2 regions of the Microbacterium sp. C23T genome follow, and region 1 is predicted to be linked to the other one. Evidence: predicted binding sites of a transcription regulator. Region 1 holds the regulator's gene; the other holds the start of a gene.
The links. Region 1 encodes HrcA, which represses chaperone genes, less so after heat shock. Its sites were predicted from a motif close to TTNGCACTCGNNNNNNNCGAGTGCNAA; they were not measured.
Positions count from the first base shown of each region.

Region 2: groES (co-chaperone GroES) is a predicted target of HrcA. The motif match lies at 7,494-7,520, and genes of this name have one in related genera.

Region 1 is NZ_JBKFBD010000011.1:42,166-57,258, reverse strand. It holds gene ACLBXX_RS07960 (ComEC/Rec2 family competence protein) at 1-683, shown strand, start outside; gene holA (DNA polymerase III subunit delta) at 726-1,763, shown strand; gene rpsT (30S ribosomal protein S20) at 1,850-2,110, opposite strand; gene ACLBXX_RS07945 (GH1 family beta-glucosidase) at 2,331-3,707, shown strand; gene ACLBXX_RS07940 (MFS transporter) at 3,704-4,954, shown strand; gene ACLBXX_RS07935 (alpha/beta fold hydrolase) at 4,943-5,668, opposite strand; gene ACLBXX_RS07930 (pyridoxal phosphate-dependent aminotransferase) at 5,709-6,851, shown strand; gene lepA (translation elongation factor 4) at 6,909-8,759, shown strand; gene ACLBXX_RS07920 (DUF1990 family protein) at 8,787-9,437, shown strand; gene hemW (radical SAM family heme chaperone HemW) at 9,445-10,662, shown strand; gene hrcA (heat-inducible transcriptional repressor HrcA) at 10,792-11,832, shown strand; gene dnaJ (molecular chaperone DnaJ) at 11,884-12,999, shown strand; gene ACLBXX_RS07900 (16S rRNA (uracil(1498)-N(3))-methyltransferase) at 13,003-13,740, shown strand; gene ACLBXX_RS07895 (HIT domain-containing protein) at 13,908-14,255, shown strand; gene ACLBXX_RS07890 (PhoH family protein) at 14,308-15,093, shown strand, end outside.
Region 2 is NZ_JBKFBD010000031.1:19,452-34,544, forward strand. It holds gene ACLBXX_RS16505 (dynamin family protein) at 1-1,208, shown strand, start outside; gene ACLBXX_RS16510 (IniB N-terminal domain-containing protein) at 1,676-2,533, opposite strand; gene ACLBXX_RS16515 (LuxR C-terminal-related transcriptional regulator) at 2,643-5,279, opposite strand; gene ACLBXX_RS16520 (Hsp70 family protein) at 5,313-7,187, opposite strand; gene groES (co-chaperone GroES) at 7,600-7,896, shown strand; gene rarD (EamA family transporter RarD) at 8,157-9,071, shown strand; gene ACLBXX_RS16535 (metal-sensitive transcriptional regulator) at 9,075-9,410, opposite strand; gene ACLBXX_RS16540 (heavy metal translocating P-type ATPase) at 9,422-11,737, opposite strand; gene ACLBXX_RS16545 (heavy-metal-associated domain-containing protein) at 11,845-12,054, opposite strand; gene ACLBXX_RS16550 (ABC transporter substrate-binding protein) at 12,365-13,645, shown strand; gene ACLBXX_RS16555 (ABC transporter ATP-binding protein) at 13,949-14,686, opposite strand; gene ACLBXX_RS16560 (ABC transporter ATP-binding protein) at 14,806-15,093, opposite strand, start outside.

The sequences.
Region 1 (15,093 bases):
TCGCGCTGATCGACACCGGGCCCGATCCCGAACCGCTCGCCGTCTGCCTCTCGCGTGCCGGGATCGACCGCATCGACCTGCTCGTCCTCACCCACTACGACCTCGACCACATCGGCGGGCTCGATGCGGTGCGCGGTCGCGTCGGCACAGTGCTCCACGGACCGGGCGACGCGACGGGGCAGGCCGCGATCGCCTCGCTGACGGCGCGGGGAGCCCGCGCGACCGAGGCGTCCGCCGGGCTCAGCGGGTCGCTGGGGGGTGCACGGTGGCGGGTGCTCTGGCCGAAGGCTGGCAGCCGGGCCTTCCCGTCCGGAAACGATGCGAGTGTCGTGCTCGACGTCCGAGGCGGCGGCATCCCGTCGACCCTCCTGCTCGGCGACCTCTCTGCCTCGCCGCAGCGGCTGCTGACGGCATCGGGGGCGCTGGATCCGCCCTACACGATCGTCAAGACCGCTCATCACGGCAGCGCCGATCAGGACGCAGGACTCTACGCCGCCGCACGGCCGTCGATCGCGCTCGTCACGGTGGGCGCCGACAACGACTACGGGCATCCGCGCGACGAGGCGCTGAAGATCCTCGCCGACGTCGACGCGAGGATCCTGCGCACCGACCGCGACGGCGCTATCGCGCTGTGGAGCGCCGAGACCGGTGCGATGTCCCTGTGGCGCGACCGCGGCGGGTGAAGGAAGGCGGCCTGCGTCGGTGGGCGTCGGTAGGCTGGGGGAATGGCTTCCCCCGCACGCCGAGCACCCGCGAAGGCCGCGCGCAGCGCCATTCCCCAGTTGTCATGGCGGGCCCCGCAGCCGGCGCCGATCGTGCTCGTCTCCGGGCCTGAGGAGGTCTGCGCCGAACGGGCGATCGCCGGCGTGCGCGACTATCTGCGCGCCGAAGACCCGACGCTCGAGGTGTCCGACATCCGTGCCGACGACTATGCCGCCGGCACACTCCTCGGCGTCACCTCGCCGTCGCTGTTCGGCGAGCCGCGGCTGGTCCGGGTGAGCGGCGTCGAGAAGTGCTCCGACACGTTCCTCGCCGAGGCCGTCGCCTACCTCGCCGCGCCGCAGGACGGCGCGACGGTCGTGCTCAGGCACACGGGTGCGAGCGTGCGCGGCAAGAAGCTGCTCGACGCGATCCGTGCGGGTGAGGGCTCGGGCGTCGAGATCGCGTGCCCGGCCGTCAAACGTGACTCGGACCGCTTCGACTTCGCCGCGGGCGAGTTCCAGGCCGCGAAGAAGCGCATCGCGCCGACCGCGCTGCGCGCGCTCGTCTCCGCGTTCGCCGACGACCTCACCGAGCTCGCTGCGGCGTGCCAGCAGCTCATCGCGGACGTTCCCGGCGACATCACCGACCAGATCGTCGAGCGCTACTACGGGGGCCGCGTCGAGACGTCGGCCTTCACGGTCGCCGACACGGCGATCGCGGGGCGCTACGGTGAGGCGCTCATCGCGCTCCGGCACGCCCTGGCCTCGGGCGCCGACCCGGTGCCGCTCGTCGCGGCCGTCGCCATGAAGCTGCGCACGATGGCGCGGGTCGCGGGCAACCGCGAGCCGGCGAAGGCCCTCGCTTCGCGGCTCGGCATGAAGGACTGGCAGATCGATCGCGCGCGCCGCGACCTGGTCGGCTGGAACGAAGAGAGTCTCGGCCGCGCGATCCAGGCGACGGCACGGGCGGATGCCGAGGTCAAGGGCGGCTCGCGCGACGCGGTGTTCGCCCTCGAGCGCATGATCACGGTGATCGCCACGCGGGCGCCGTACGGCGCCTGACTCGGCGACCGCGAAGGCAAGCGAAAGGCCCGCCCCTTGGGGGACGGGCCTTCACGCGACTCGGGGTCGCGGAGCGTGTCAGAGGCTCAGAGAGCGGCGACCTGCTTGGCGATGGCCGACTTGCGGTTCGCCGCCTGGTTCTGGTGGATGACGCCCTTGCTGACGGCCTTGTCGAGCTTCTTGGTCGCCGTGCCCAGCGCCTTCTCGGCCGCGGCCTTGTCGCCGGCCGCGATCGCCTCGCGGGTGCGACGGACGTGCGTCTTCAGCTCGCTCTTGACGGCCTTGTTGCGCTCGCGCGCCTTCTCGTTGGTCTTGTTGCGCTTGATCTGCGACTTGATGTTCGCCACGTGTCGACGTCTTTCGTTCGAAGGTGAATCGGATTTGTGTGCCGGTCAGCGAGAGAGGGGCGCTTCGCGGCGGTCGTGAGGGCGAACCCACACGCAAGCCAAACAAGGATTCTACCAGGTGAACCGGTGACTCATTGACGTCCACAGGCGTGCACGGCAGAGCCCTTCGATGATGCATGATCTACGCGTGGGTGCGCGCGCCGCTGGGGATGCGCGCTCCGTGACGAAGGAGTCCGCCGTGCCGCAGCATCCGTCTGTCGATCTCTCGCCGTTCCCGCCGGGCTTCCGGTGGTCCGCGGCGACCGCCGCGTTCCAGGTCGAGGGCTCGCGCGCCGCCGACGGGCGGGGCCGGTCGATCTGGGACGACTTCGTCGGCACGCCCGGCGCGGTGCGCGACGGCGCGACCGCCGATCCCGGTCCTGACAGCTACCGACGTCATCACGAAGACGTGGCGCTGCTCGCCGGGCTCGGCGTCGACCGCTACCGCTTCTCGATCTCGTGGGTGCGCGTGCAGCCCGAGCCCGGCGGTCCCGTCCTGCAGGCGGGCCTCGACTACTACCGACGCCTCGCCGACGACCTGCTCGAGGCGGGGGTGACGCCCTTCGCGACGCTGTACCACTGGGATCTGCCGAGCGTCCTGGAAGAGCGCGGCGGATGGCTCGACCGCGACACGGCGCTGCGCTTCGGCGAGTACGCCGAGATCGTCGCGGAGGCGCTGGGCGGCAGCATCCGCCACTGGTACACGCTCAATGAGCCGGTCTCGACGTCGCTGCAGGGCTATGCCGTCGGCACGCTCGCGCCGGGCAAGCAGCTGCTGTTCGGCGCGCTGCCGACAGTGCACCACCAGCTGCTCGCGCACGGCCTCGCCCTCCGCACGCTGCGCGCGGCGGGTGCCGAGGAGGTCGGGATCGTCAACAATCACACCCTGGTGCTCCCGACCGGAGACACGGATGCCGACCTCGCAGCCGCGGCCGTGTACGACCTGCTCCACAACCGCGTCTTCGCCGACCCCGTCCTGACCGGCGCGTACCCCGACCTCGACGCGTTCGGCATCCCGCCCATGCCCGTCGAGGACGGCGATCTGGAGCTGATCTCCGCGCCGGGGGACTTCTACGGGATCAACTTCTACAACCCGACGACGATCGCCGCCGCTCCCGAGGGCAGCCCGGTCCCGTTCGAGATCGTGCCCACACCCGGCGCGGCCGTCACAGGCTTCGGATCCGAGTGGCCGATCGTGCCCGCGGCCCTCACCGGCCTCCTGCTCGATTTCCGCGAACGCTACGGCGACCGCCTGCCGCCGCTCGTGATCGGCGAGAACGGGGCGTCCTTCCCCGAACCTGACCACGTCGACGGACCAGTCCCCGACGCCGACCGCATCTCCTACCTCGCGGGACACATCGACGCCGTCGGCGCGGCCGCCGCTGCGGGCGTCGACGTGCGGGAGTACACGGTGTGGTCGCTCCTGGACAACTTCGAGTGGGCGGACGGCTGGTCCCAGCGGTTCGGTCTCGTCCACGTCGACTTCGACACCTCGGCACGCACGCCGAAGGCGTCGTTCGACTGGTACCGCGCCCTCATCGCGGAGGCACACGCGTGAGCGCCCGGCAGGGCGCCAAGGTCGGCGTCGGCTGGTTCACGCTCTTCACGCTGGCGTGGCTCGCGCTCTGGACGGTGCAGCTCACGCCGCTGCAGCTGCTCATCCCGCTGCAGCTCAACACGCCCGACGATGCCGACGGGTGGGTGTCGGGCGTGGTGTCCTCCGGCCTCGTGCTGGCGATGGGCGGTATCGCCGGCGTGATCGCCGCCCCGGTCGCCGGCGGCCTGTCCGATCGCACCCGCGGCAGGATGGGTCGCCGGCGCCCCTGGGCGCTCGGCGGAGTGTGGCTCGGCACCGCGTCGCTCACCGCGATCGCCTTCGCATCGGGTCCGTGGGGCGTGGGACTCGCCTGGGTCGGCGTCTCGGTCGGCGTCGCCGTCGCCTCCGCGGCCTTCACCGCCCTCATCGCCGATCAGCTCACGACGCAGCGGGGCGCAGCATCCGCCGCCGTATCGTCGTCTCAGGCCCTCGGCATCGTGGTGGGCGTCGGCGTCATCGTGCTGCTCGAGCTCGGCGTCGTGGTCGGCTACCTCGTCCTCGCCGGCTTCCTCGCGGTGGTGGGCACCGCGGCGGCGCTCCTGCTGCCCGATCCGCCCGCGCGCTCGGACGTCGCCGTCGCCCGCCAGGTGCGCACGCTCGGCGAACGGCTCGCGGCGCTGCGCGATCGCGACTTCGCGTGGCTGCTCGCCGGGCGCCTCACCGTGAACATCGGCAACGCGCTCGGAACCGGCCTGCTGCTCTTCTTCCTGCTCTACGGCCTGCACCGCGACCCCGCGACGGCCGAGGACGAGCTGCTGCTCCTGATCCTCGTCTACACCCTGTTCGTGGTGGCCTCCTCGATCGCGTCGGGGTGGATCTCGGACCGCACCGGCCGGCGGATCCCGTTCGTCGTGTGGTCGGCCGTCGTGCAGGGGCTCGCGTCGATCATCCTGGTGGTGGCGCCGTCGCTCACCACCGCGATGATCGCGGCGGCCCTCCTCGGCGTCGGCTACGGCGCGTACATGTCCGTGGGACTCGCCCTCGGCACGGACCTGCTCCCGTATCCCGAGGACCACGCCCGCGACCTCGGCTTCGTGAACGTCTCGGCGAGCCTCGGCCAGCTCATCGGCCCGCTCCTCGGCGCCGGTCTCGTCGCCCTCGTGGGCGGCTTCTGGCTGCTGTTCCTCGTGGGAGGAATCCTGTCGATCGCGGGCGGCTTCATGACGTACGCAATCCGCAGCCGCGAGCGCCAGCCGTCAGGCGTGTGACGCCTCCAGCGTGCGGAGGGCGACTTCGAGCAGGGCGTTGAACACGCGCGGGCGCATCACCGTCACGTGATGGGTCGTCCGCGGCACGACGATCAGCTCTGCGTGCTGCGCGACCCTCATGAACAGCTTCTCGTTCAGGCGGAGTTGGTCCCACTGTCCGTTGACGAACCACAGCGGCACGTCGATGCGATGGAGGGCCGCGAGCAGATCGAGCACCGAGAGGCTGCGCAGCGCGATGTCCTGCGCATCGAGTGCGTAGCCGCCGGCGCCGAAGTCGGCGCGGGTCTCGTCGGGAAGGATGCGGTCGAGCATCCGGTCGGTCAGCCACATCCCTCGGTCGGGAAGGGAATCGAAGCCGCGGGCCAGCACGCGGTACGTCGCGAGCCCCACGCCGCGCGGGATCGCGGTGCACGACGCCGCGATGAAGCCCGCGACCGGCGGGGGATCCTCCGCCCCGACGTACTCGATGCACAGCAGGCCGCCCATCGAGTGACCCGACAGCAGCACCGGGCCGCGCTCCGCCGCGGCGCGCACCGCGGAATCGATCGTGGCGAACGCGGACTCGAGGGTGAACTCCTCACCCATGCGGGAACCGTGCCCGGGGAGGTCGACCGCCGTCACCGGGTTGCCCCGCTGGGTCAGGTACTCCACCTGCGCGCGCCACATCGTCGCGGACGTCCGGATGCCGTGCACGAGGACGACCTGGACGACCATGACGCCAGGGTAGCCGTGCGTGCCCGCTTAGCATGGCGGCATGCCCGAGATCGCCCCGCACATCGCGCGCATGCCGGGTTCCGGTGTGCGTCACATCCTCGAGCGCGCCCTGCGCCGCCCCGGCACGATCATCCTCGCGGTGGGGGAGCCGGGCGAGGTCGCGGGCGAGCGTGTCAGGGATGCCGCGTCCCAGGCGTGGCGCGAGGGTGCGATCCGATACACCCCCAACGGCGGCATCGCGGCGCTTCGCGAAGCGATCCGCGACAAGCTCGCTCGTGAGAACGCCCTCGACGTCGACATCGAGCAGATCTGGGTCACGGTCGGCGCCACCCAGGCGCTGCATCTGGCGATGGCGCTCACTCTGTCGCAGGACGACGAGGTGCTGGTGCCCGATCCCGGGTACACGACCTTCACGATGAACGCCCATCTCAGGCAGGCCACGCCGGTGCCGTATCCGCTGCGTCCCGAGCGCGCGTTCCAGCCCGATCTCGCCGAGCTCGAGTCGCTGGTCACCCCGCGGACGCGCGCGATCATCGTGAACACCCCCTCCAACCCGCTCGGGTCGACCTTCGACCGCCCGACGCTGGAGGCGCTGATCGGCCTGGCGCGCCGCCGCGACCTGTGGCTCATCAGCGACGAGGTGTACGAGCGCTTCACGTGGGGTGAGCCGCACGTGAGCCCCGCGACGCTGGACGACGGCGGCCGCGTGCTGTCGGTGTTCTCGATGTCGAAGACGTACGCGATGACCGGAGCGCGGGTCGGGTGGCTGGTCACGCCTCCGGGATGGCGGCAGACCATGCTGCGGGTGCAGGAGTCCGTGGTCAGCTGCGTCGACGAGCCGTCGCAGCGGGCGGCCGCAGAGGCGCTCATCGGCGACCAGGCGCCGGTCGGCCACAGCGCGGCGCACTACCGCGACAACCTCGCCGCTGCCACGGCGCTCCTCGACGCCCGGGGGCTCCGCTACCTCGACCCCACAGGGGCCTTCTATCTCTGGATCGACGTCACGCACGTCTCCGGCGGCGACGTCGTCGCCTGGTGCGAGCGGTTCCTCGACGAGCAGGGTGTCGCTGTCGCTCCCGGAAGCGCGTTCGGTGCCTCGGGCGAGGGCTGGATCCGCGTGTGCGTGGCCAGCGACCGCGACGAGCTGCTCGAGGGGCTGAGCCGCATCCCCGCCCCGGCCTGACCCGCACGCCGTCGCCGGGGTTCGCCGGGCGGCGCGCACCCGTACAATCGTCTGGACATGTCACCGCGCGCCCTGAAGCCCCTCGAGCCCTCTGCCACGCCGCCCGAGCTGATCCGCAACTTCTGCATCATCGCCCACATCGACCACGGCAAGTCGACGTTGGCCGACCGCATGCTGCAGATCACCGGCGTCGTCTCCGACCGCGATATGCGCGCGCAGTACCTCGACCGCATGGACATCGAGCGCGAGCGCGGCATCACGATCAAGTCGCAGGCCGTGCGCATGCCGTGGGCCACGGCTGACCAGACCTTCGCGCTCAACATGATCGACACCCCCGGTCACGTGGACTTCACGTACGAGGTCTCACGTTCACTCGCCGCCTGCGAGGGTGCGATCCTGCTCGTCGACGCCGCGCAGGGCATCGAGGCGCAGACCCTCGCGAACCTCTACCTCGCGCTCGAGAACGACCTCCACATCATCCCGGTGCTCAACAAGATCGACCTGCCGGCCGCCGACCCCGAGAAGTACGCCGCAGAGCTGGCCGGCCTCATCGGCGGCTCGCCCGATGACGTGCTGCGCGTGAGCGGTAAGACCGGCATGGGCGTCGAGACACTGCTCGACCGCATCGTCGAGCAGATCCCCGCGCCGAAGGGGAATCCGGATGCCCCCGCCCGCGCCATGATCTTCGATTCGGTGTACGACTCGTACCGCGGTGTGGTGACCTACGTCCGCATGGTCGACGGCAAGCTGGAGCCGCGCGAGCGCATCCAGATGATGTCGACCAAGGCGACGCACGACCTCCTCGAGATCGGCGTCTCGAGCCCCGAGCCGGTCCCCACCAAGGGGCTCGGCGTCGGCGAGGTCGGCTACCTGATCACCGGTGTGAAGGACGTCCGCCAGTCCAAGGTGGGCGACACGATCACCAACCAGCGCAAGCCCGCGACCGAGCCGCTGTCCGGCTACACCGACCCGAAGCCCATGGTCTTCTCGGGGATCTACCCGATCGATCAGAGCGACTACGCCGACCTGCGTGAGGCGCTCGACAAGCTCAAGCTGTCGGACGCGTCCCTCCAGTACGAGCCGGAGACGTCGGTGGCGCTCGGCTTCGGCTTCCGCTGCGGCTTCCTGGGCCTGCTGCACCTCGAGATCATCACCGAGCGCCTCTCGCGCGAGTTCGACCTCGACCTCATCACGACCGCACCCTCGGTGACGTACGAGGTCACGACCGACACCGGCGAGACCGTCGTCGTCACCAACCCGAGCGAGTACCCGGACGGGCGCGTCGCCGAGGTGTCCGAGCCGGTCGTCAAGGTCGGCATCCTGCTCCCCAAGGACTACGTCGGCACCGTCATGGAGCTGTGCCAGTCCCGCCGCGGGTCGCTCCTGGGCATGGAGTACCTCAGCGAGGACCGCGTGGAGCTCCGCTACCACATGCCCCTCGGCGAGATCGTGTTCGACTTCTTCGACCACCTCAAATCCAAGACGCAGGGTTACGCGAGCCTCGACTACGAGCCCGCCGGTTCGCAGACGGCCGACCTCGTGAAGGTCGACATCCTGCTGCAGGGCGACAAGGTCGACGCGTTCAGCTCGATCGTGCACCGCGACAAGGCGTACGCCTACGGCACGATGATGACCGAGCGCCTGCGCAAGCTCATCCCTCGTCAGCAGTTCGAGGTGCCGATCCAGGCCGCCATCGGCGCCCGCATCATCGCTCGCGAGAACATCCGCGCGATGCGCAAGGACGTCCTCGCCAAGTGCTACGGCGGTGACATCTCCCGCAAGCGCAAGCTCCTCGAGAAGCAGAAGGAGGGCAAGAAGCGCATGAAGATGGTCGGTCGCGTCGAGGTCCCCCAAGAGGCGTTCATCGCCGCGCTCTCAGGCGACGTCGAGGGTCCTGCCAAGAAGTGATGCGACTCGCGAAGTAGGCTGGAATCCATGCGTCGAGGAACCTTCCGTGACGACACCGTCGACTACGCCGCTGTCGGGGCGACCCAAGCGCCGGATCTGATGCAGTATCCGCCGGAGCGCAGCATCCCTGCAGAGCAGTCGTGGCGGATCGGCAGCGGCGAAGCGCGCTTCCGCGCCGCGAGCGAGGCGCTGATGTCGTGGACCGCCCAGCGCGGTGCCGGGCTCGACGTCACCGACGTGCGCCCCGCCTCCGGTCCCATGTACTCGGGGGTGAGCTTCGACGCCGAGGGCAACCCCGTCAAGCCCAGTCGCTCCGAGGCCGAGCAGCGCTTCGACGCGGACGGGACCCCGTTCGTGGGCGCGGGCACGACGATCCGCGTCGACGGCCGCGTCAAGGGGCTCCGCGCCGACGCGGAGCTGCGCGTCATCTTCGCCGTCGAGGAGCCTCGGCGGGTGGGCTTCGCGCTCGGGACCGTGAGCGACTCCGTCGTGAGCGGCGAGGAGTCGTTCATGCTCGACTGGTACGACAACGACGAGGTCTGGTTCACCGTCCGAGCCTTCGACGCGCCCCGTGCCGTGCTGTACCGGATGCTTCCGGGGCTCACGAAGCGCCGTCGTCGCGAGCTGTTCACGCGGTACCTGCGCGCGATCTCGCCGCTGTACACGACTCCCGCGTGAGGCGCTGATGGGCTCCGCTCTTCCCCTCGGCGAGCCCGTTCCCTCGGACGGCTCGCTGCCGGCCGGCACGCGCATCGATCCGGCCGCAGAGTTCAGCGTGTATCTGCACGTCCCCTTCTGCCGCGTCCGCTGCGGGTACTGCGACTTCAACACGTACACGTCGTCCGAGCTGCGGGGCGCCCGCCAGGACGAGTACGCCGACACGCTGCTTCGTGAGATCGAGCTGGCGGCGCCCGTGCTCGAGCGCGCCGGAGGGAACCGTCCCGCGTCGACGGTGTTCTTCGGCGGCGGCACCCCGACGCTGCTCCCGCCCGGCGACCTCGCACGCATGCTGGCCGGCGTCCGCGACACGTTCGGTGTCGCCGACGGGGCCGAGATCACTGTCGAGGCCAACCCCGACACGGTCACGCCCGCGGTCGCGGCCGAGCTCGCGGCATCCGGGGTCACGCGCCTCTCCATCGGCATGCAGTCGGCCGTCCCGCACGTTCTCGCGGCCCTCGATCGCACGCACGATCCCGACAACGTCCGCACGGCGGTGGCCGCTGCGCGCGGGGCCGGGCTCGACGTCAGCGTCGACCTCATCTACGGCGCACCGGGTGAATCGCTCGACGACTGGCGCGCGTCGCTTGAGGCGGCGGTCTCCCTCGAGCCCGACCACATCTCGGCGTACGCGCTCATCATCGAGGACGGCACGAAGCTCGCTCGCCAGATCCGCCGTGGCGAGGTCGTCGCACCCGACGACGACCTGCAGGCCGACATGTACGAGCTCGCAGACGACCTGCTCGCGGACGCGGGGTTCGAGTGGTACGAGGTGTCGAACTGGGCGCGCGGTGACGCGCACCGCTCCCGCCACAACCTCGCGTACTGGGTCGGCGCGGACTGGTGGGGCTTCGGTCCCGGCGCGCACAGCCACGTCGCCGGCGTGCGGTTCTGGAACGTCAAGCACCCCGCCGCCTACGCGCAGCGACTGGCCGCGGGGGAGTCGCCGGCCGCGGGGCGCGAGATCCCGGATGCCGCGGCCAGGAACCTCGAGAGCGTGCTGCTGCGCACCCGCATCCGCGAGGGCCTCCCCGTCGAGGAGCTCCTCGGCGAAGGCCGTCACGCAGTCGCCGCGCTGATCGCGGACGGGCTCATCGAGGGTCCCGCCGCGCTACGCGGGAGGGTCGTGCTCACGCGGCGCGGTCGCCTGCTCGCCGACGCGGTGGTGCGGGCGCTCACCGATTAGCCCCGGCACGATCGCGGGTCGGACGACGATCACGATCCATCCCGGCGTCGCTCGACGATCCGGGCAGGGGCATCGGATAGAATTGGCACTCCAGTCGTGCGAGTGCCAGCTGCGGCGTGAGGAGGCGGGATGGTCAGCGAACGAGGTCTGCAGGTGCTGCGGGCGATCGTCCAGGACTACGTCGACACGCGCGAGCCGGTCGGCAGCAAGGCGATCGTCGAACGGCACGCCTTCGGCGTGTCCGCCGCGACGATCCGCAACGACATGGCGCTGCTCGAAGACGAAGAGCTCATCGTCGCGCCGCACACCTCGTCGGGCCGCGTGCCCACTGACAAGGGCTACCGCGTCTTCGTCGACCATCTCGCAGAGCTCCGGCCGCTCTCGCCGGCCCAGCGGGCGGCCATCGCCTCGTTCCTCGACGGCTCCGGCGACCTCGACGACGTCCTCGTGCGCACCGTGCGCGCCCTCACGCAGCTGACCGGCCAGGTCGCGATCGTGCAGTACCCGTCGTTCGCGCGCGCGACCGTCACCCACGTCGAGCTGGTCCAGCTCGGCGGCGGACGGATGCTGGTGATCGTGGTCACCGACACGGGACGCGTGTCGCAGCGCCTGACGTTCGTCGGCGAGGACTTCGACGACGTCGACCTCGCGCACATCCGCGCGGGGCTCGGCACCCTCCTGGTCGGCCGGCCCGTGCGCGAAGGACTGCAGCGCATCGCCGAGCGCCTCGAGGGACCGGATGCGCAGGCTCCGGCGCACGAGCGCGCGACGGACGAGATCGTCCGCGCCGTCGCCGAGGAGCTCGAGGAGTTCCGCCAGGACAAGCTCGTGATGGCCGGCAGCGCCAACCTCGCACGCCGGGAATCCGACTTCCGCGGCAGCATCTATCCGCTCCTCGAGGCGATCGAGGAGCAGGTGACCCTGCTGCGGCTCATGGGCGAGATGGTCGCCGACGAGCACGGCCTCGCCGCGAGCATCGGCCGCGAGAACGAGGCTTTCGGCCTGGCCGAGGCATCCGTCGTCGCCAGCGACTACGACGCGACGGGCTCTCTCGCCCGCGTCGGCGTGCTCGGCCCGACGCGCATGGATTACCCCACGAACCTCGCGACGGTCCGCGCCGTCGCGCGCTATCTCACGCGCATGCTCGAGCAGGACGACAGCTCCCGCTGACGCACGCGCGCACACACGATCCCGCGGCGCGGCCGCGGCAGGAAGGCGAAAGTGGCTGACCACTACGAGGTCCTCGGCGTCTCACGCGACGCCTCCACCGACGAGATCAAGAAGGCGTACCGGCGGCTGGCCCGACAGCTGCACCCGGACGTGAACCCGGGCGAGGAGGCATCCGAGCGCTTCAAGCTCGTGACGCACGCGTACGACGTCCTCAGCGACCCCGATCAGCGCGCCCGCTACGACATGGGCGGCGGCGACTCGCCGTTCGGCGGTGGGGCCGGTGGCTTCGGCGGGTTCAACGACATCTTCGAGACCTTCTTCGGGGCGGCGGGCGGATCGCGCGGCGGGCGGCCACGATCGCGCCGCGAGCGCGGCCAGGACGCGCTGGTCCGCGTCACCCTCGAGCTCGGCGATGTCGTGTTCGGCACGCACCGCGACATCGAGGTCGACACGGCCGTCGTGTGCGAGACCTGTCAGGGCTCGTGCTGCCAGCCCGGGACGAGCCCGGTGACGTGCGACATCTGCCACGGCACCGGCAACGTGCAGCGCCAGGTGCGGAGCCTCCTCGGCAACGTCGTCACGACGCAGCCGTGCAACGTCTGCCAGGGCTACGGCACGACGATCCCGTACCCGTGCGCGACCTGCCAGGGGCAGGGCCGCGTGCGCGCCCGCCGCACCGTGTCGCTCGACATCCCGGCCGGCGTCGAGACCGGACTCCGCCTGCAGCTTCCGGGTTCGGGCGAGGTCGGCCCGGCCGGCGGCCCCAACGGCGACCTGTACATCGAGGTCACGGTGCAGCCGCACGAGGTGTTCAGCCGTGACGGCGACGACCTGCTGGCGACGCTCGAGGTGTCGATGCCCGACGCGATCCTCGGCACGACGACGACCATCCAGTCGCTCGACGGCCCGGTCGACCTCGAGGTGCGGGCGGGCGTGCAGGCCGGAGACATCCTCACGATCAAGGGCCGCGGCATCACGCCGCTGCGCGGCTCGCAGCGCGGCGACCTCAAGGTCGGCGTGCACGTCGTCACTCCCACGCGCCTCGACCACAAGGAGCGCGCCCTCATCGAGGACTTCGCGAAGCGCACCAAGGCACCGGCCCCCAAGCTCGCCGAGTTCCACCAGGGCCTGTTCGCGAAGCTCCGCGACCGCTTCCGGAACAGCTGACCCGTGGCACTGCACTTCCTCCTCGACGAGCCCGTCGGCGCCGCTCCCGGCGACGCCGTGACGCTCACCGGCGCGGAGGCTCACCACGCCTCGACGGTGCGCAGGGTGCGCGTCGGCGAAGAGGTCACGGTCGGCGACGGCCGCGGTGCGTGGCTCACCGGCACGGTCGAGTCGGTGGCGCCCCGCGAGGTGGTCGTGCGCATCGGCGGACGGACGGATGCTGCGCCCCCGAGCCCGCGCATCGTACTCGTGCAGGCCCTGGCCAAGGGAGACCGGGACGAGCTCGCCGTGCAGGCGGCGACCGAGCTCGGCGTCGACGAGATCGTGCCGTGGCAGGCCGCCCGCAGCGTGTCCCGCTGGGACGCGGCGAAGGCCTCGAAGGGCCGCGCCCGCTGGGCGACCATCGTGCGGGAGGCCGCGAAGCAGGCCCACCGCGCGTGGGTGCCGGAGGTGGCGGAGATGACCACGACCGCGGCGGTCGCGCGCCGGGCGGCAGCATCCCTCGTCCTGATCCTCGAGCCGACGGCGACCGAGCGGCTCGGCGCACTCGCGGTGGACCCGGGTGAGGCGCGGGACATCGTGCTCGTCGTCGGACCCGAAGGCGGCATCGCCCCCGAAGAGCTCGACGCACTCGCTGCCGCGGGCGCGCGACTCGTGCGCCTCGGCGACACGGTGCTGCGCACCTCGACCGCGGGTCCCGCGGCGCTGGCCGTCGTCAGCACCGCGCTCGGGCGGTGGTGACGGTTCGACAGGCTCACCGACCGGGGAGGCTCACCGACCGGGGAGGCTCACCGACCGGGGAGGCTCACCGACCGGGGAGGCTCACCGACCGGGGAGGCTCACCGACCGGGGAGGCTCACCGACCGCTCCCGGAGCCGGTCGCAAGGCCCCGTCGGTAGACTTGCGACATGAGTGAGCCTTCGATCTTCACGCGCATCCTGGACGGGGAGATCCCGTCCGAGATCATCGCAGAGACCGAGAACGCATTCGCCATCCGTGACATCGCCCCGAAGGCGCCTGTGCACCTGCTGGTGATCCCCAAGACCGAGGAGTACCACAACGTCGTCGAGCTCGCCGCCGGCGACCCGGACCTCATGGCGGAGCTCGTGGGACTCGCGAACACGGTCGCCGCCGAGCATTCGGACGGGGACTTCCGCCTGGTCTTCAACACCGGCCCGAACGCGGGCCAGACCATCTTCCACGTGCACGCCCATGTGCTCGCGGGAGGCCTCGAAGAGAAGAGTATCGGTGCCTGATCAACCGGGTCATGAGACGGTGAGCGACCACGTCGAGGTCGACGGCGTCGCGATGGTGCAGCTTCTCGGTCCGCAGGACCGGCTGCTGCGGGTCGTCGAGAAGGAGCACCCGGGCGTCGACGTGCATGTGCGCGGCAACGAGATCACGCTCACGGGCGAGGCGCCGGCCGTCGCGGCGGCACGGACGCTGGTCGACGAGCTCGTCGCGATGACCCGAGCCGGTCAGTCGCTCGGCGAGGACGACGTCGCGTCGTCGAACCGCATCCTCCGCAGCGAAGGCGGGCCGCGCCCCTCGGAGGTTCTCGGTGAGGCGATCCTGTCATCGCGGGGCAAGGTCATCCGGCCGAAGACCCTCGGTCAGAAGGCCTATGTCGACGCGATCGAGGAGAACACCATCGTCTTCGGCATCGGCCCCGCCGGTACCGGCAAGACGTACCTCGCGATGGCGAAGGCCGTCCAGGCGCTGCAGCGCAAGGAGGTCAGCCGCATCATCCTGACGCGGCCGGCCGTCGAGGCGGGGGAGCGGCTCGGCTTCCTCCCCGGTACGCTCACCGACAAGATCGACCCGTACCTGCGCCCGCTGTACGACGCGCTCAACGAGATGATGGACCCGGAGCTGGTGCCCAAGCTCATGGCGACCGGCACGATCGAGGTCGCGCCGCTGGCCTACATGCGCGGCCGCACGCTCAACGACTCGTTCGTTGTGCTCGACGAGGCGCAGAACACCACCCCCGAGCAGATGAAGATGTTCCTCACGCGCCTCGGCTTCGGCACGCGCATGGTGGTGACCGGCGACATCACGCAGATCGACCTCCCGCAGGGCGCGTCGGGTCTGCGG
Region 2 (15,093 bases), on a different contig from region 1:
CCCCCGGCATCGCGTCGCTGTCGGCCTCGACCTCCGCGCGCGCGGCGACCTTCCTCGCGCCCGAGGAGTCCGCCTCCGGAGCGGACGCCGTCGTCTACCTCCTCCGCCATCTGCATCCGTCGGACGTGAAGTTCCTGGAGGCGTTCCGCGACACCGCCGCGGGCGCCGCACAGACGATCTGCGCCGTCGGCGTGCTGTCGCGCGCCGACGAGATCGGGTCGGGCCGCATCGATTCCCTCCTCTCAGCGGGGAAGGTCGCGCGGCGCTACGCGCGGGACAGTTCGCTCGCGTCGCTGCTCCTGGGGGTGATCCCCGTCGCCGGGCTCCTCGCTGAGGGGGCGCGCACACTGCGCGAACGGGAGTACGCCGCGTTCCGGGAGCTTGCCGCTCTCGAGCGGGCCGACCGGGAGCGGCTCCTGGTGTCGGCGGACCGGTTCGTCCGCGACACCGCGCTCACGACCCTCGGCGCCGACGAGCGCACCGCCCTGCTGGAGCGGTTCGGCATCTTCGGCGTGCGGCTGGCGACCGCGCTCATCCGGGGAGGGGCGCGTTCTTCGTCCGACCTGTCGCGCGAGCTGGTCGAGCAGAGCGGCCTCATCCCGCTGCAGCAGTTCGTCCGCGATCAGTTCCGCACCCGCGAGGCGACGCTCAAGGTCCGCGGTGTGCTCCTCGGGCTCGAGCGGCTCATCGACGAGCGCCCGGTCGCCGGTGCCGTCGTCATCCGCGCCGGCATCGAGCGGCTGTCGGCCGGCGCCCACGCCCTGCGCGAGCTCTCGCTGCTCGCGACGGCCCGCGCCGAGGGGCTGCCGCTCGCGGGACCCGACGCGGCGCAGGCCGTCGCGATCATCGGCGGCGATGGGACGCCAGCGACGACGCGGTTGGGGCTCCCGGAGGACGCGGGAGCGGAGGCCGTGCGACAGCGCGCCCTCGCGCAGCTCGACCACTGGCGGCGGCTGAGCGACTCGCCGCTCACCGACCGCGCCGCGGTCGCGGTGTGCCGCGTCGTGATCCGCAGCCTGGAGGCGATCGTGTCAGAAATCCCCGAGGGTGGGGGGGTCGGCACCGTGGCGGACGTCGTGACGCCGGGCGGACCAGGCGATCGCTCGGGGGAGCGCGCTGATGAGCAGAGCGAGCGCGACGAGTCCGCATTGTCCGGCGAGCACGGGAAAGAGCGGCTCGCCGCGCTCGCCGATCGCGACGACCTCTGACGCCAGCAGCACCACGATCGCCTGCAGCAGCAGGGTGCCCAGCTGCCACCACCGCACATGAGGCTTGCGGCTCATGAATGACACGAGCAGCGTGACCTGGGTCAGCAACAGCGCCACCAGCGTGCCGAACACCGACCAGAAGATGATGTCGGCCGCCGTCGTGTAGGTCTCGTCGCTCCGGCCCTCCGTGACGCCACGCACGACATCGGCCATCAGGGGCAGCTGCGTCTCGCGGATCACGAACATGTAGACGATCGCGAACGCGCCGACCGCGAAGCTCAGGATCCAGCAGAACTGGCTCAGCCTCACCGAGAACGGCGGCGTCAGCTTCACGATCACCGGCGCCGTGCTCGGTCGCGCGACAGGTGGGCGCTCCGGCGCGGGCCGCGCCGGACCGGAGGCCGGCGAGGACGACGCCGCGGGCGCGCCGGGCGGAGGAGTCGTCGGGTCGGTCACGGCCGGATTGCTCATTGATCCTCGAGCGGCTCGTCGGGATATGCCTCGGGCTCAGGCGGCGTCAGCGGCTCCGCGGCGTCCACGCCCGACGTGTCCGTCATGTCCGCCATGAGCGGTGCCGCGTCCTCCGCCGGTGCGGGCTCGGCGGGCGCCGGTGCGTCCGTCGCCGCGGTGGCAGCGGCATCCGCTGCCGTGTCCACCGCGTCGGTCACCTGCGACAGGCCGTCGTCGAGCGCGGGATCCGCGAGGACGGATGCTGCGGCATCCGACTCCGCCCCGTCGCCGTCGGTCGCATCGGCGTCGACGGGTGCGTCGGCCTCGTCGTCGGCGTCGCCGGTCGCAGTGGTGTTGTGGCTGCCGGTGGTGTTGCCGACCGCGACGTCGCCGACGCCGATCGTCGTCTCAGACTCGTCGACGAGGACGTCGTCGCCCGCGGCCACGGATCCGTCGCCCGCGGCGATGACCGCGCTCTGGTCGAAGATCTGGGTCACGTCACCGCCCTGCGTCCAGATGTTCTGATTCGTGGACTGGTCGACGATGGTCGAGCGCGCGTCGATCGTCGTGAACTGGTTGATGATGCGCGAGATCTCGCGGATCGTCTCGGTGTCGGTCGTGTGAGTGGAGGGTTCTGGGACGGTGTCCCTCGCGACGCTGTGCTGATTCGACGCCGGCCGCGGCGCCACCGAGGGGTGGTCGACGATGACGGGCGCCACGCTGCGCACGTCGGCGGCACAGGCGCCCTGCAGTCCCCGTGCGGCCATCGCGGCGCCGGGGTCGTCGTTGAACTCCTCCACCGCGTTCGGATCGCGCAGCAGGCTCAGGATGAACGCGATCAGCGCATCCGCGACCGTCTCGATCGGCGTAGTCATGGTCCCCTCCAGCGTCGGGTGGTTGCGGCACAGGTGTCCGCAATACTGAACGTCTTGCTCACGGTATTCAGATGTCGTGGGGTCGGCATCGGGGCTAACCCCTATGGCGTCACGCGGCCCGATGGGGGTCCGCGTCGGTCTCGGTGTCCGGAGCGTCCGCCGTCGTGGCGGTTTCGCTCATGAGCAGGCGCAGCTTCGCGATCACGTCCGAGCGCGACGTCGCGCCCAGGCGGCGGCGGATGTGCGCGATGTGGTGCTCGGCGGTGCGCGGCGAGATGAAGATGGCCTCGCCGATCTCTGCGTAGGTCTTGCCCTGCAGCACGAGCCGCGCGACTTCGCGCTCGCGCTCGCTGAGCACCTCGGCGGCCGGCGACGCGTCGCTCTCGGCGCGTGCGGCGGGCTCGCCGGACGCGGGCGCCGTGGTCCGCTCCAGCTCGATCGGATGCAGCTCCCGTGCCCGGGCCAGCAGCCGCGCGCTCACGCGCCGATCCGTCGAGCGTGCGGCTCCGTGACCGGCCAGGCGCGCAGCATCCCATGCCATTCCGTACGAGGCGAGCTGCTGGGCGGCCGCTTCCACGGCGTCGGGGTCGACGGTGCCCGCGAGCACCGACGTCCAGATGCGGCCCGCCTTCGCCATCGCTGCCGCCACGGCGCTGTGGTGGCCGGCGGCGACGAGGGCGTGCGCGTGCGGGATCAGCTCATCCGGACGACCGAGAAGGATGCTGCGCTGCACGCCCGCCCATCGCACGGCCGCCGTCCACAGCGGCGACCCCCCGAGCCCGTCCGCGACCTCCAGAGCCCGCTCCAGGGCCTGCGCGGCGCGATCGGCGTCGCCGGTCTTCGCGGCCGCGCACACGAGCTCGGTCAGGGGCAGGAAGAGGAAGGCGTCCACGTCGACGCGGAGGAGCGCGGTGTGGGCCGAGCGCCAGGCAGCGGCGAGATCGGCGGCGTCGCCGTATCGGCGCGCGAGCGCCACCTCCACCGCCCGCGCGAGGAGCCGGTCGCGGGGCGAGCGCGCGCCCGGCTGGGTTTCGGCCTGCGCCAGCGCGAGGCGTGCGTCGTGCGGGCGCACGCGCTGCACGGCGATCCACGCGCGCCACAGCAGGAGCCGCGGGCGCGCCCACTGCCCGCCGTGCCCGCCCGCGATCGCATCGTCGACGACGGACTGCGCCGTGACGGTGTCGCCGAGGTTGAGCGCGACGATCGCGGCGATCACCGCGGGCGGCTCGGCGATCGGCGCCGACGTGCGTGCGGACGTGTACATCTCGGACGCCCGGATGAGGTCGACGAGCACCGTGTCCGTCGCGTCGGCGGCGAGCGTCGCGCGGACGCCCCGGTCGACGAGGCTCATCGCGGTGCCGAGGGTCGACGGCATGGCGGGGAGCCCGTCGGGCTCCGTCTTCGCGGCGGCGAGGGCGGCGCCGTCGCCGACGCCCAGCGCCGCGATGGTCGCGCGGGCCGATGCGGTCGCGGTCTGGGGTGGCATCGCGCGGTAGGTCGCAGCGCTCTGGGTGAGCATGCCCCGTGCGGCCCAGACGGCCGCGGCGAGGTCGGTGAGGGGCTCGGCATGCTCGGGGGCACCCGCGTCGCCGGTGCCGGGCTCTTCGCCCGCCCGGGTGCGCGCGGCTTCGGTGAGGACTGACGCCTCGTCGAGATCGCCGACGGCCCAGGCCGCCTGCGCGCGGCGTTCGAGAACCGCCGTCGTCTGAAGACCGGCATCCCAGGCCGCCTGGTACAGCTCGCGTGCCCGCTCAGGGTGGGTCTCGAGCAGCCGGTCGCCCTGGTCGGCCAGCGCGGCACCGAGCCCGGGTGTGTGCAGGCGCGACAGCATCGCGGCGTAGTCCGGGTCGTCGCTCGCGACGGCGAGGGTGAGGCCGTCGCCGAGCTCCGCCGTCAGCAGGGCGATGGTCTGCGCCGACGCCGCGGACCGCACGGCCGAGCGCACCGCCGGCGCCGCGCGTCCGCCGCGTAGCAGCAGCCCCTCCGCGTAGGCGCGGAGGGCGAGTTCGTCATCCCTCTCGTCGTCCGCCGGCGAATGGCCGTGGGCCGCGACGAGGCAGCGGCGCTCGACGAAGGTGCGGATGTCGCCGTCGACGGTCTCGAGCCGGTGCGCGACGCGGTCGTCGAGCACGCGCGACAGCGCACGATGGGAGGCGTCGTCGACGCAGTCGCGCTCGTCGTGGGCGGCGATGGCCTCGGCGACGAGCCACGAGACCCCGTCCGTGACCTCGAGGATGCGGTCCACGCACGCCGTCGGGATCGACAGCCGGCGTGTCTCCAGATCATCGAGCACGTCCGAGCGCGAGACGTGCCCCAGGACGATCGCGGGCTGCGTGTGCTCGAGCAGGCGCGCGATGGTGACGGTGGCATCCGTCGTCGGCCAGGGCCTGCTCGCGACGATGAGACCCGCGTCGGGGTCGTCGGCCCGACGGCGCACCGCGGCGAGCAATTCCGGTCGCAGCAGGTGCAGGTCGTCGACGAGGAGCACGTGCGCCGCGGGAAGACGGACGATCTCACCCGCGGTGTCCGGCATCGCCGCGACGTCGCGCTCGCCGGCGGCGAGGGCGTCCTGCAGGCGCTGCAGCAGCGCGGTCTTGCCGGAGCCTGCCGTGCCCACCACCAGCGCACGCGGTGCGCGCCCCGCCCGTGAGGCCAGCGCGTCCACGACGGGCCGGAGGCGCCGGGGGAGGCCGGGTGCACCACTGCGAGCGGCCGTGGTGGCCGGGCGATCTGTCGCGAGAAGCATGTCGAACCCTTGCGTGTCGTGTGTCTCTCCCGCTCACTGCGGGATCGGCACGTCCGTTGGTTCGGGGGTCGGGGCGGGCTCGCTCGGGGCGGGATCGGGGGGAGGGTCGCTCGGGGCCGGATCCGCGGGCGGGTCCGCGGGCGGATCGGTCGGGGTGGGGTCCGCCGGCGGGTCGGTCGGCGTCGGATCCGCGGGCGGGTCGCTGGGCGTCGGGTCCGCGGGCGGGTCGGACGGAGTGGGATCGGCGGGCGGATCCGTCGGCGTCGGATCGGACGGCGGATCGCTCGGCGGCGGGCCGGTGGGTGGATCGTCCGCCGTCGACCCGCCGGGAGTGGTGCTCGTCGAAGGGCTGGTCGACGCGGAGTTCGAGCCCGACCCCGAGCCCGACCCCGAACCGGACCCTGAGCCCGATCCCGAACCGGAGCCCGACGACGGCGACGCGGCCTTCGCGGCCTGGCTCGGGCTGGTGGCGGGGGTGCGTGCGTCCGACTCCGCCATCGCCTTGGTCGCGGTCGCCTTGCGGGGGTTCGCCGTCTTCGGCGCGGGCGTGGTGGTCTTCTCCTCGACCGGCGCGGCGGCGTGCTCGGTGAGGGGCGCCGCGGCCGACACCGGTGCCGCCTTCGGCAGCGCGGCGGGCGGGGCCGACGACGGCTCCTCCTCGTCCGCGGTGCTGCTGGGCGCTGGGCGCGGGTCGTCCGCGTCGGCGAGCGACCCGGCGGCCATCGTGCCGGCGAAGACGAGCCCGCCCGCCACCGCCACCGCGGCGGCGCTGATCAGCAGCGACAGTCCGCGCTTCGCCGCGTGCTCCGGTCGCGCTGCGGCACCGACTGCGCGCGGCGGAAGCAGATCGAGCCCGCGTGCGGCCTGCGACACGAGGTCGTCGAACGTCGCCGGCGTCTCCGGAACGACGGCGAGCGCGCGCTCCTCGAGGCGTGCGAGCGCCGTGCGCGCGGCGCCGAGCGAGATGGACGCCTTCGGATCGGCATCGATCGCCACGGGACGGTCGAATCTCTCGGACAGTCGCTGAGCGACCAGCGGGATGCGCGACGAGCCGCCGATGAGCACGAGCGCCGCGAGCTGACCGGGCGCGAGATCCGCCGAGTCGATCGTCCGCTCCAGGGCGTCCACCGTGCGCTCCAGCGCCGGCTCGATCATCGCCTCGAACTCGGCCCGCGTCACCCGGATGCTCGAACGTGCGCCTCCGACGAACACCGGGATCACGGCATCCGAGTCGAAGGAGAGTGCCTCCTTCGCCTCGACGCAGTCGCGTCGCAGCTGCTGCAGGGCGAGGCGGGTGTCCGCGTCGTCGAGTGACAGCGCGCTCGCCGCGAGGCCCGAGACCGTGAGCGCGTGGCGCAGCACGGCGTCGTCGAAGTCGGCGCCGCCGAGGTCGTCGATGCCTGCGGCCTCGCCGCGCACCGCGAACGACGACCCGGCACCCTGCTGGAGGACGACGGCGTCGAACGTCCCGCCGCCCAGGTCGTAGACCGCCAGCGCCTGGCCGACAGCGAGCGGGTGCGTCGCGCCGTAGTGGCGGGCCGCGGCCTCCGGCTCGGGGATGAGCTCGACGTCGCGGATGCCGAGACCGCCGAGCGATTGCGTGACCAGGGCGAGCCGGTGCGGTCCCCACGCCGTCGGATGCGTCAGCGCGATCGCCGCCGGGGGAGCGCCCTCGCGCTCGGTCACGGTCTGCACGACCGCGGCGAAGGCGCGCGCGAAGAGGTCCTCGGATCTGAGCGAGCGTCCCCCCACCGCGATCGGGACGTCGTCGCCCACGCCGCGTTTGAACTCGCGGATGAGGCGTTCGGGCTGACTCAGGCCGCGGCGCTCGCCGGCGTCGGCGAACAGGAGGTCTCCGTCGTCCGTGACGAAGGCGACGGAGGCGACGTTGTCGCCTCTTCGGCCCAACGGCACAGGTGTGACCGTCGCTTGGCCGCTGGATCCGGTTCGGGCCGTCGCGGCGGCCGTTCTGCTCGTGCCGACATCGACCGCGAGTGCGTACTCATGCGAAACCATCGCTGAAACTCCCCCAAAGAGTTCAGGACGAGTCTCCCCCCGCGACTGGTCTACCACCGCAGACAGTCGAGCGCGAGGGGATGCCCGCAAAACGAAGACACATTCACGGAGTCGCCCGGCGCGGTTCTGATACATCCGCGTGCGAATCGGTGTCCGGTTCGGCGCAACGGCGGGGCGCAGCATCCGTGTGACGACTCATTGGCACTCACGTTGCATGAGTGCCAGCCGGTTGCCTAGACTGACGTAAGCACTCTCAACGTCAGAGTGCTAACGAGTCTTAGTCTCAAGAAAGAAGAGGTAGACCGTGTCGGTTTCCATCAAGCCGCTCGAGGACCGCATCGTCATCAAGCAGGTCGAGGCTGAGCAGACCACGTCCAGCGGTCTGGTCATCCCCGACACCGCCAAGGAGAAGCCCCAGGAGGGCGAGGTCGTGGCGGTGGGCCCGGGTCGTATCGACGACAACGGCAACCGCATCCCGCTCGACGTCGCCGTCGGCGACCGCGTGATCTACAGCAAGTACGGCGGGACCGAGGTCAAGTTCGGCGGCGACGAGTTCCTCGTCCTGTCGGCTCGCGACGTCCTCGCGGTCGTCGTTCGCTGAGTTCCGCGCACTGCGCGTACCGAAAGGGTCGGATGCTTCGGCATCCGGCCCTTTCGTCGTCCGCGCTGGTCGGAATCGCGTGACGGACGACGGAAACCGGATGCCGCGGCCCTTGGCCTGCGGGCCGTGCCGCGACGGGGCGGGCGTAGGCTGACTCGGTGAGTCACGAGCAGTCTTCCCTTCCCGATCGCGACGTGGTGGACGGACTCGACGACTCGACGGCGCTCGACCTGGGCGTCACCACCGGGACCCGCAGTGCTGTGTCCGATGCGGCCGAGGCCCGGGAGCGCCGGCTCGGCGGGGTCTTCACGTTCTCCGCGTACCTGCTGTGGGGCTTCCTGCCGCTGTACTTCCTGCTCCTCGCGCCCACCGGGCCGTGGGAGATCGTGGCGTGGCGCATCCTGCTCTCACTGGTCTTCTGCGCGCTCCTGCTCACGGTGACCCGCACGTGGCCGCGACTCGCGGGGATCTTCCGGCAGCCGAGGGTGCTCGGCCTCACGGTGGTCGCGGGCCTCTTGATCTACGTCAACTGGCAGGTGTTCATCTACGGGGCCTTGAACGGTCACGTGATCGAGACCAGCCTGGGCTACTTCATCAACCCGATCGCGACGGTGCTGCTCGCCGTGCTCGTGCTGCGCGAGCGGCTGCGGCCGACGCAGTGGGTCGCCATAGGCATCGCCGCGGCGGCGGTCGCGGTGATCGTGATCGGCTACCGCGCCTTCCCGTGGATCGCACTCACGCTCGCAGCGTCCTTCGGCGTCTACGGCCTCGTGAAGAAGAAGGTCGGCCCGTCGGTCGACGCCGTGAGCGGGCTGACCCTCGAGACGCTGTGGCTCACGCCGATCGCAGTCGTCGTGCTCGTGATCGTCGGCGCGACCGAGGGGCTCACGATGGGCGCGGACGGCTGGCAGCACACGCTGCTCCTCAGCCTGACCGGTGTCATCACCGCGGTGCCGCTGCTGCTCTTCGCCGCGGGTGCGCGCCGCGTCTCGCTCACGACCATCGGGCTGCTGCAGTTCGTCGCGCCGGTCCTGCAGTTCCTCGTGGGCTGGCTCTGGCTCGGCGAGCCGATGCCGCTCGAGCGCTGGATCGGCTTCGGCCTGGTGTGGGTGGCGCTCGTCGTCCTCACGGTCGATTCGCTCATCCACGCCCGCCGCAGCCGGGTCGCGGCCTGACGCTCAGCGCACCAGGCGGGCGATGGCCTGCGTGGCCTCGGTGATCTTGGCGTCGGCCTCGGCGCCGCCCAGGCGGGCGGCATCCACCACGCAGTGGCGCAGGTGGTCGTCCAGCAGACCCACGGCGACGGCTTCGAGTGCGGAGGTCAGCGCGCTGATCTGCGTGAGGATGTCGATGCAGTACTTCTCGTCCTCGACCATCTTGTGGATGCCGCGGGCCTGCCCCTCGATGCGCTTCAGGCGATTGAGGTACTTGTCCTTGTCGGTGATGTAGCCGTGGTGGGCGTGATCGCCGGCGTGCGTGTGCTCAGCGGAGTGCTCGAGAGCGGTGTCGGTCATGTCGGACTCCTTCAACGGTGAGCGGTCGAGAGGCTGCGGCCCTTCGACGGGCTCAGGGACCGGGAACGGCCTCGGGGCCGGGAACGGCCCTGGGGCCGGGATTGGCTTTGGAAGCGACGCAGGCGCAGGCTGTTGCCCACGACGAAAACGCTCGAGAACGCCATCGCCGCTCCGGCGATCATAGGGTTCAAGAGGCCCAGCGCCGCCAACGGGATCGCGGCGACGTTGTACGCGAAGGCCCAGAACAGGTTGACCTTGATCGTGCCGAGGGTCGCGCGCGAGAGTCGGATCGCGTCGGCCGCGCTGCGCAGGTCCCCGCGGACGAGGGTGATGTCGGACGCCTCGATCGCCGCATCCGTCCCGGTTCCCATCGCGAGGCCGAGGTCGGCCTGTGCGAGGGCGGCGGCGTCGTTCACGCCGTCGCCGACCATCGCGACGACGCGGCCCTCGTTCTGGAGCTCGGTCACGACGGCGACCTTGTCCTGCGGAAGCACCTCGGCGATCACGCGCTCGATGCCGACCTCGTCGGCGATGGCCTGTGCCGCGGCGGCGTTGTCTCCCGTGAGGAGCACGGGCGCGAGGCCGAGGGCCTTGAGCTGCCGCACCGCCTCGCGGCTGGTGGGCTTGACCTGGTCGGCGACGACGAGGAGGCCGTGCACCGCGCCGTCCCAGGCGGCGAGGACCGGGGTGCGGCCCAGCGCCTCGGCGGCGGCCTTCGCGACGGCGAGGTCGTCGGGGAGGGTCAGCGCCCAGTCGGCGAGCAGGGCCTCGCGGCCGACGAGCACCGCGTGCCCCTCGACGACGCCCGAGACGCCCTTGCCGGGCACGCTCTGGAACGACTCGACCGGCGGCAGGTCTCCGGCTTCGGCGGTCGCGGCGCGGGCGATCGCCTGCGCGATCGGGTGCTCGGAGGCGTGCTCCAGAGCGCCCGCGAGACGCAGCAGCTCGGCGCGGGCCGCGGACGCCTCGTTCGTGTGCGGATCGACTGACCCGGCCACCACGACGTCGATGAGCGACATGCGTCCGCTCGTGACGGTGCCGGTCTTGTCGAGCACGACCGTGTCGACCGTTCGCGTGGACTCGAGCACCTCGGGCCCCTTGATGAGGATGCCGAGCTGCGCGCCCCGGCCGGTGCCGACGAGCAGGGCGGTGGGGGTGGCGAGCCCCAGCGCGCACGGGCACGCGATGATGAGCACCGCGACGGCCGCGGTGAAGGCCATGGAAGCCGGGGCGCCGGAGAGCAGCCAGGCCACGAGCGTGCCGAGCGAGATCAGCAGCACGATCGGGACGAACACGCCCGAGATGCGATCGGCCAGGCGCTGCACCTTGGCCTTGCCCGACTGGGCGTCTTCGACGAGCCGCGCCATCTGGGCGAGCTGCGTGTCGTCGCCGACGCGCGTCGCGCGCACGACCAGCCGGCCGCCCGCGTTGACGGTGGCACCGACGACCGCGTCGCCGGGGGAGACCTCCACGGGGATCGATTCGCCCGTCACCATCGAGGCGTCGACGGCGGAGGTGCCGGAGGTCACGACGCCGTCGGTGGCGATCTTCTCGCCGGGCCGCACGACGAACTCCTCGCCGACGCGGAGGTCGGCGACCGGCACGCGCACCTCGGCGACGCCGTCGCCGGAGGGACGCAGCACCGCGACGTCCTTCGCGCCGATCTCGAGCAGGGCGCGCAGTGCGGCACCCGCCCGGCGCTTCGACCGCTGCTCGAAGTATCGGCCCGCGAGCACGAACGTCGTGACGCCGGCGGCGACCTCGAGGTAGATGTCGCCCGCGCCGTCCTGCGGGGTGACGGACCACTCGAAGGTGTGGGTCATGCCCGGCATGCCCGCGTGGCCGAAGAACAGCGCGTACAGCGACCACAGGAACGCCGCAGAGACGCCGAGCGAGATCAGCGTGTCCATCGTGGCCGCGCCGTGGCGCAGGTTGATCCAGGCGGCACGGTGGAACGGCCACGCACCCCACACCACCACCGGCGCCGCGAGCGCCAGTGACGCCCACTGCCAGTAGGTGAACTGCAGCGCCGGGATCATCGCCAGAAGGATCACCGGCACCGACAGCACGATCGACCCGATGAGTCGCTGCCTCAGGCTCGTGAGCTCGGGGTCGGCGGGCTCTTCGGTGCCGGGCTCGGCGGCCGGCGGCGCGGGGAGTGCGGCGGTGTAGCCGGTCTTCTCCACCTCCTGGATGAGCTCCTGCGGGTCGAGTCCCGCGGGAGCGGTGACGAACGCCTTCTCGGTGGCGTAGTTGACGGATGCCTCGACCCCGTCCATCCGGTTCAGCCGCTTCTCGATCCGCGCGGCGCACGACGCGCACGTCATCCCGCCGATCTCGAGTTCGAACCGGGCGGCGGGGATCGAGGCTGGGCCCACGCGCCCGGAGGCTCCGGGCGACGCGCTAGCGGCGTCTGGAGGGGGCGTGGGGACACTCATGCGCGGACCGCGCTGTAGCCGGCCTCGTCGACGGCTGCGATGACGGCGTCGTCGGCGAGCTCGGCGGCGGAGACGATCCGGAGCGTGCCGGCGGCCGCGCTCACCTGGACGTCCTGGACGCCATCGAGCTTCGACACCTCGCCGCGCACGGACGCCTCGCAGTGCCCGCAGCTCATTCCCGTCACCGTGTACTCGGCCTCAGCCATGACTTCTCCTCTATGGATCGTGGGGGATACCCCTGAGGGGTACCCGATCGCTCCAGTGTATACCCGCAAGGGGTATGGGCGGCCGGCGCCGGACCGGGATTCCGCCCCGGCGCAGTGCGCGAACAGGGTGACGAGTTATCCACAGCAGGGCAACCCGGCGAGCGTCCAGAATTACGGTCCGATCACGGTTTTCAAGCTGTTACAGATCGTTAACGAAAGGCAACATTGCCGACGCTTGACGGCGATTAGGTTTAGTGCACTGGGTCGGCGCCCGAGCCGTTCCCGTTGTAATCGCACAGCAAGGAGCAACATGAGCGTCTTCACCCGCTCGCGCACGACCACCGTCCTCGGTGGCATCGCGCTCATCGGCGCCAGCGCCCTCGTCCTCGCCGGTTGTTCCGGCGGCGGCGGTGGGAGCAGCGAAACCACTCCGCCCACGGAGGAGCGCGACCTCACCATGAAGATCGGCACGATCCTGCCCCAGACGGGCACGCTCGCGTTCCTCGGACCGCCCGAGGAGGCCGGCGTCGGCCTGGCTGCCGCCGACATCAACGACGCCGCCAAGGGCATCACGATCCCCGACATCGTCTGGGGCGACTCCGGCGACACCGACAACAAGGCGTACGCCACCACCATCCAGAAGCTGATCTCCGAGAAGGTCTCGGCCGCCATCGGCGCCGCGTCCTCGGGCGTGACGAAGCTCTTCCTCGACGACGCCGTCGCGGCCGGCATCATCACGTTCTCCCCGGCGAACACCTCGCTGGACTTCACCACGTGGGACGACAACAACCTCTACTGGCGCACGGCCCCGGCCGACACGCTCCAGGGTGAAGTGCTCGGCAACCTCGTCGCCGAGGACGGCCACGAGAACGTCGCGGTCCTGTACCAGAACGACTCGTACGGCACCGGCCTCAACAAGGTGTTCCAGGACACCTTCACGAGCTCGGGCGGCGAGATCGTCGCCGAGCAGTCCTACAACACCGGTGACACGAACTTCGACGCGCAGATCTCCGCGATCCTTGCCTCGAACCCCGACGCCATCGCGCTGATCACGTTCGACGAGATCTACACGATCGGCCCGGCGCTCCTCGCCGCAGGCTACCCCGCCGAGAACCTGTACCTCGTCGACGGCAACCTGAAGAACTTCGGTTCGGACGAGAAGTGGCCGGCCGGCGTGAGCATGGAGGGTGCGAAGGGCACGACCCCCGCGGGTCCGGCTCCCGACACCGAGTTCCAGGGACGCCTCAACGAGTGGTGGACCGGCGAGGGCAACCCCGAGCTGACCGACTTCTCGTACGCCAACGAGGCCTACGACGCCGTCGTGCTGCTCGCGCTCGCGTCGCTGGCCGCGAACTCCACCGACCCGGCCGACATCGCCGGCAAGCTGCAGGAGGTCTCGGGCGGCTCGGGTGACGGCGAGAAGTGCGACAACTTCGCCGACTGCGCCGACATCATCCTCGGCGGCGGCGTCGCGGACTACGACGGCTTCTCGGGCCCGATCACGTTCGACGAGAACGGCGACCCGACCGAGGCCACCATCGGTGTCTTCCAGTACGGTGCCGACAACCTCTACACCCGCATCGACCTGTAAAACAGGCTGACGCAGCGCAGGGCCCCGGAGCGATCCGGGGCCCTGTCGCGTTCCCGGCGTGTGCCCTGCGCCCTCGCCGAGGCCAGGGGGCGCTCCGGGCATGGGCGGCCGCGACACCTCCTTCATCCGTGAGACGACAGTCGGCGGACGAGACCGTGGGGATTCCCCGAGGTCTCGGCCCGCCACTGGGGTCTCAGCGCGGAGGGCGGGTCGACGGCGGGCTCGGCCCCGCGCGGACAGAGAAGAAGGAGGGGACCGGATGCTGCAGCATCCGGTCCCCTCCTTCTTATGAGTTGTAGCGGGTCAGGCCCCGTCGGCGCCGAGGCTGCCGAGGTAGAGGCCGATGACCTTGGGGTCGCTGAGCAGCTCGCGCCCGGTGCCCTCGTAGGCGTCGCGGCCCTGGTCGAGGACGTAGCCGCGGTCGCAGATCTGCAGGCAGCGGCGGGCGTTCTGCTCGACCATGATCGTGGTCACGCCGGCCTTGTTGATGTCGGAGACGCGGATGAAGGCGTCGTCCTGGCGGACGGGCGACAGGCCGGCTGAGGGCTCGTCGAGGAGCAGCACGGACGGGTTCATCATGAGCGCGCGCGACATCGCCACCATCTGGCGCTCACCGCCCGAGAGCGAGCCCGCGCGCTGCTTGAGGCGCTTGCCGAGCTCGGCGAAGATCCCTGTGACGAAGTCGAGCCGCTCGGCGTACGCCTTGGGGCGCTGGTAGAGCCCCATCTGCAGGTTCTCCTCGATGGTGAGCGAGGGGAAGACGTTGTTCGTCTGCGGCACGAAGCCGACGCCGCGCTGCACGAGCTTGTCGGACTTGAGGCCGACGACGCTGGTGCCGTCGACCGTGATCTCGCCGCCGCGCACCTTGACCATGCCGAAGATCGACTTCAGCAGCGTCGACTTTCCGGCGCCGTTCGGGCCGATGATGCCGATCAGCTCGCCCTTGCGGGCGACGAGGTTGGCCCCGTTGATGATGTTGATGCCCGGCAGGTAGCCGGCGGTGAGGTCCTTGACCTCGACGACGATGCGGTCGCTCTTGATCTCGGTGGCGGTGCCGCCGGCGGGTGCGGTGCCGGCCCCATTGCCGGAGCCGGCCCCATTGCCCGAGCCGGACTCGGTCCCTGAGCCGGACCCGGTCCCTGAGCTTGTCGAAGGGTCGGTCACTTGTTCTCCTCCTCGGCCTCGGCGATCGAGGCCTCCTCGGCCTCCTTGATCTCCTCGAGCAGCTCCTCCGCCGACGCGTCGAGTTCGCCGGCCACGCGCCCGGTCACGACACCGAGGTCGACGTCCTGGTGGCTTCCGAGGTAGGCGTCGATCACCGCTGCGTCCTGCATGACGGTGTCGGGCGGGCCTTCGGCCACGACCTTGCCCTCGGCCATGACGACGACCCAGTCGGCGATGTGGCGCACCATGTGCATGTCGTGCTCGACGAAGAGCACGGTCATGCC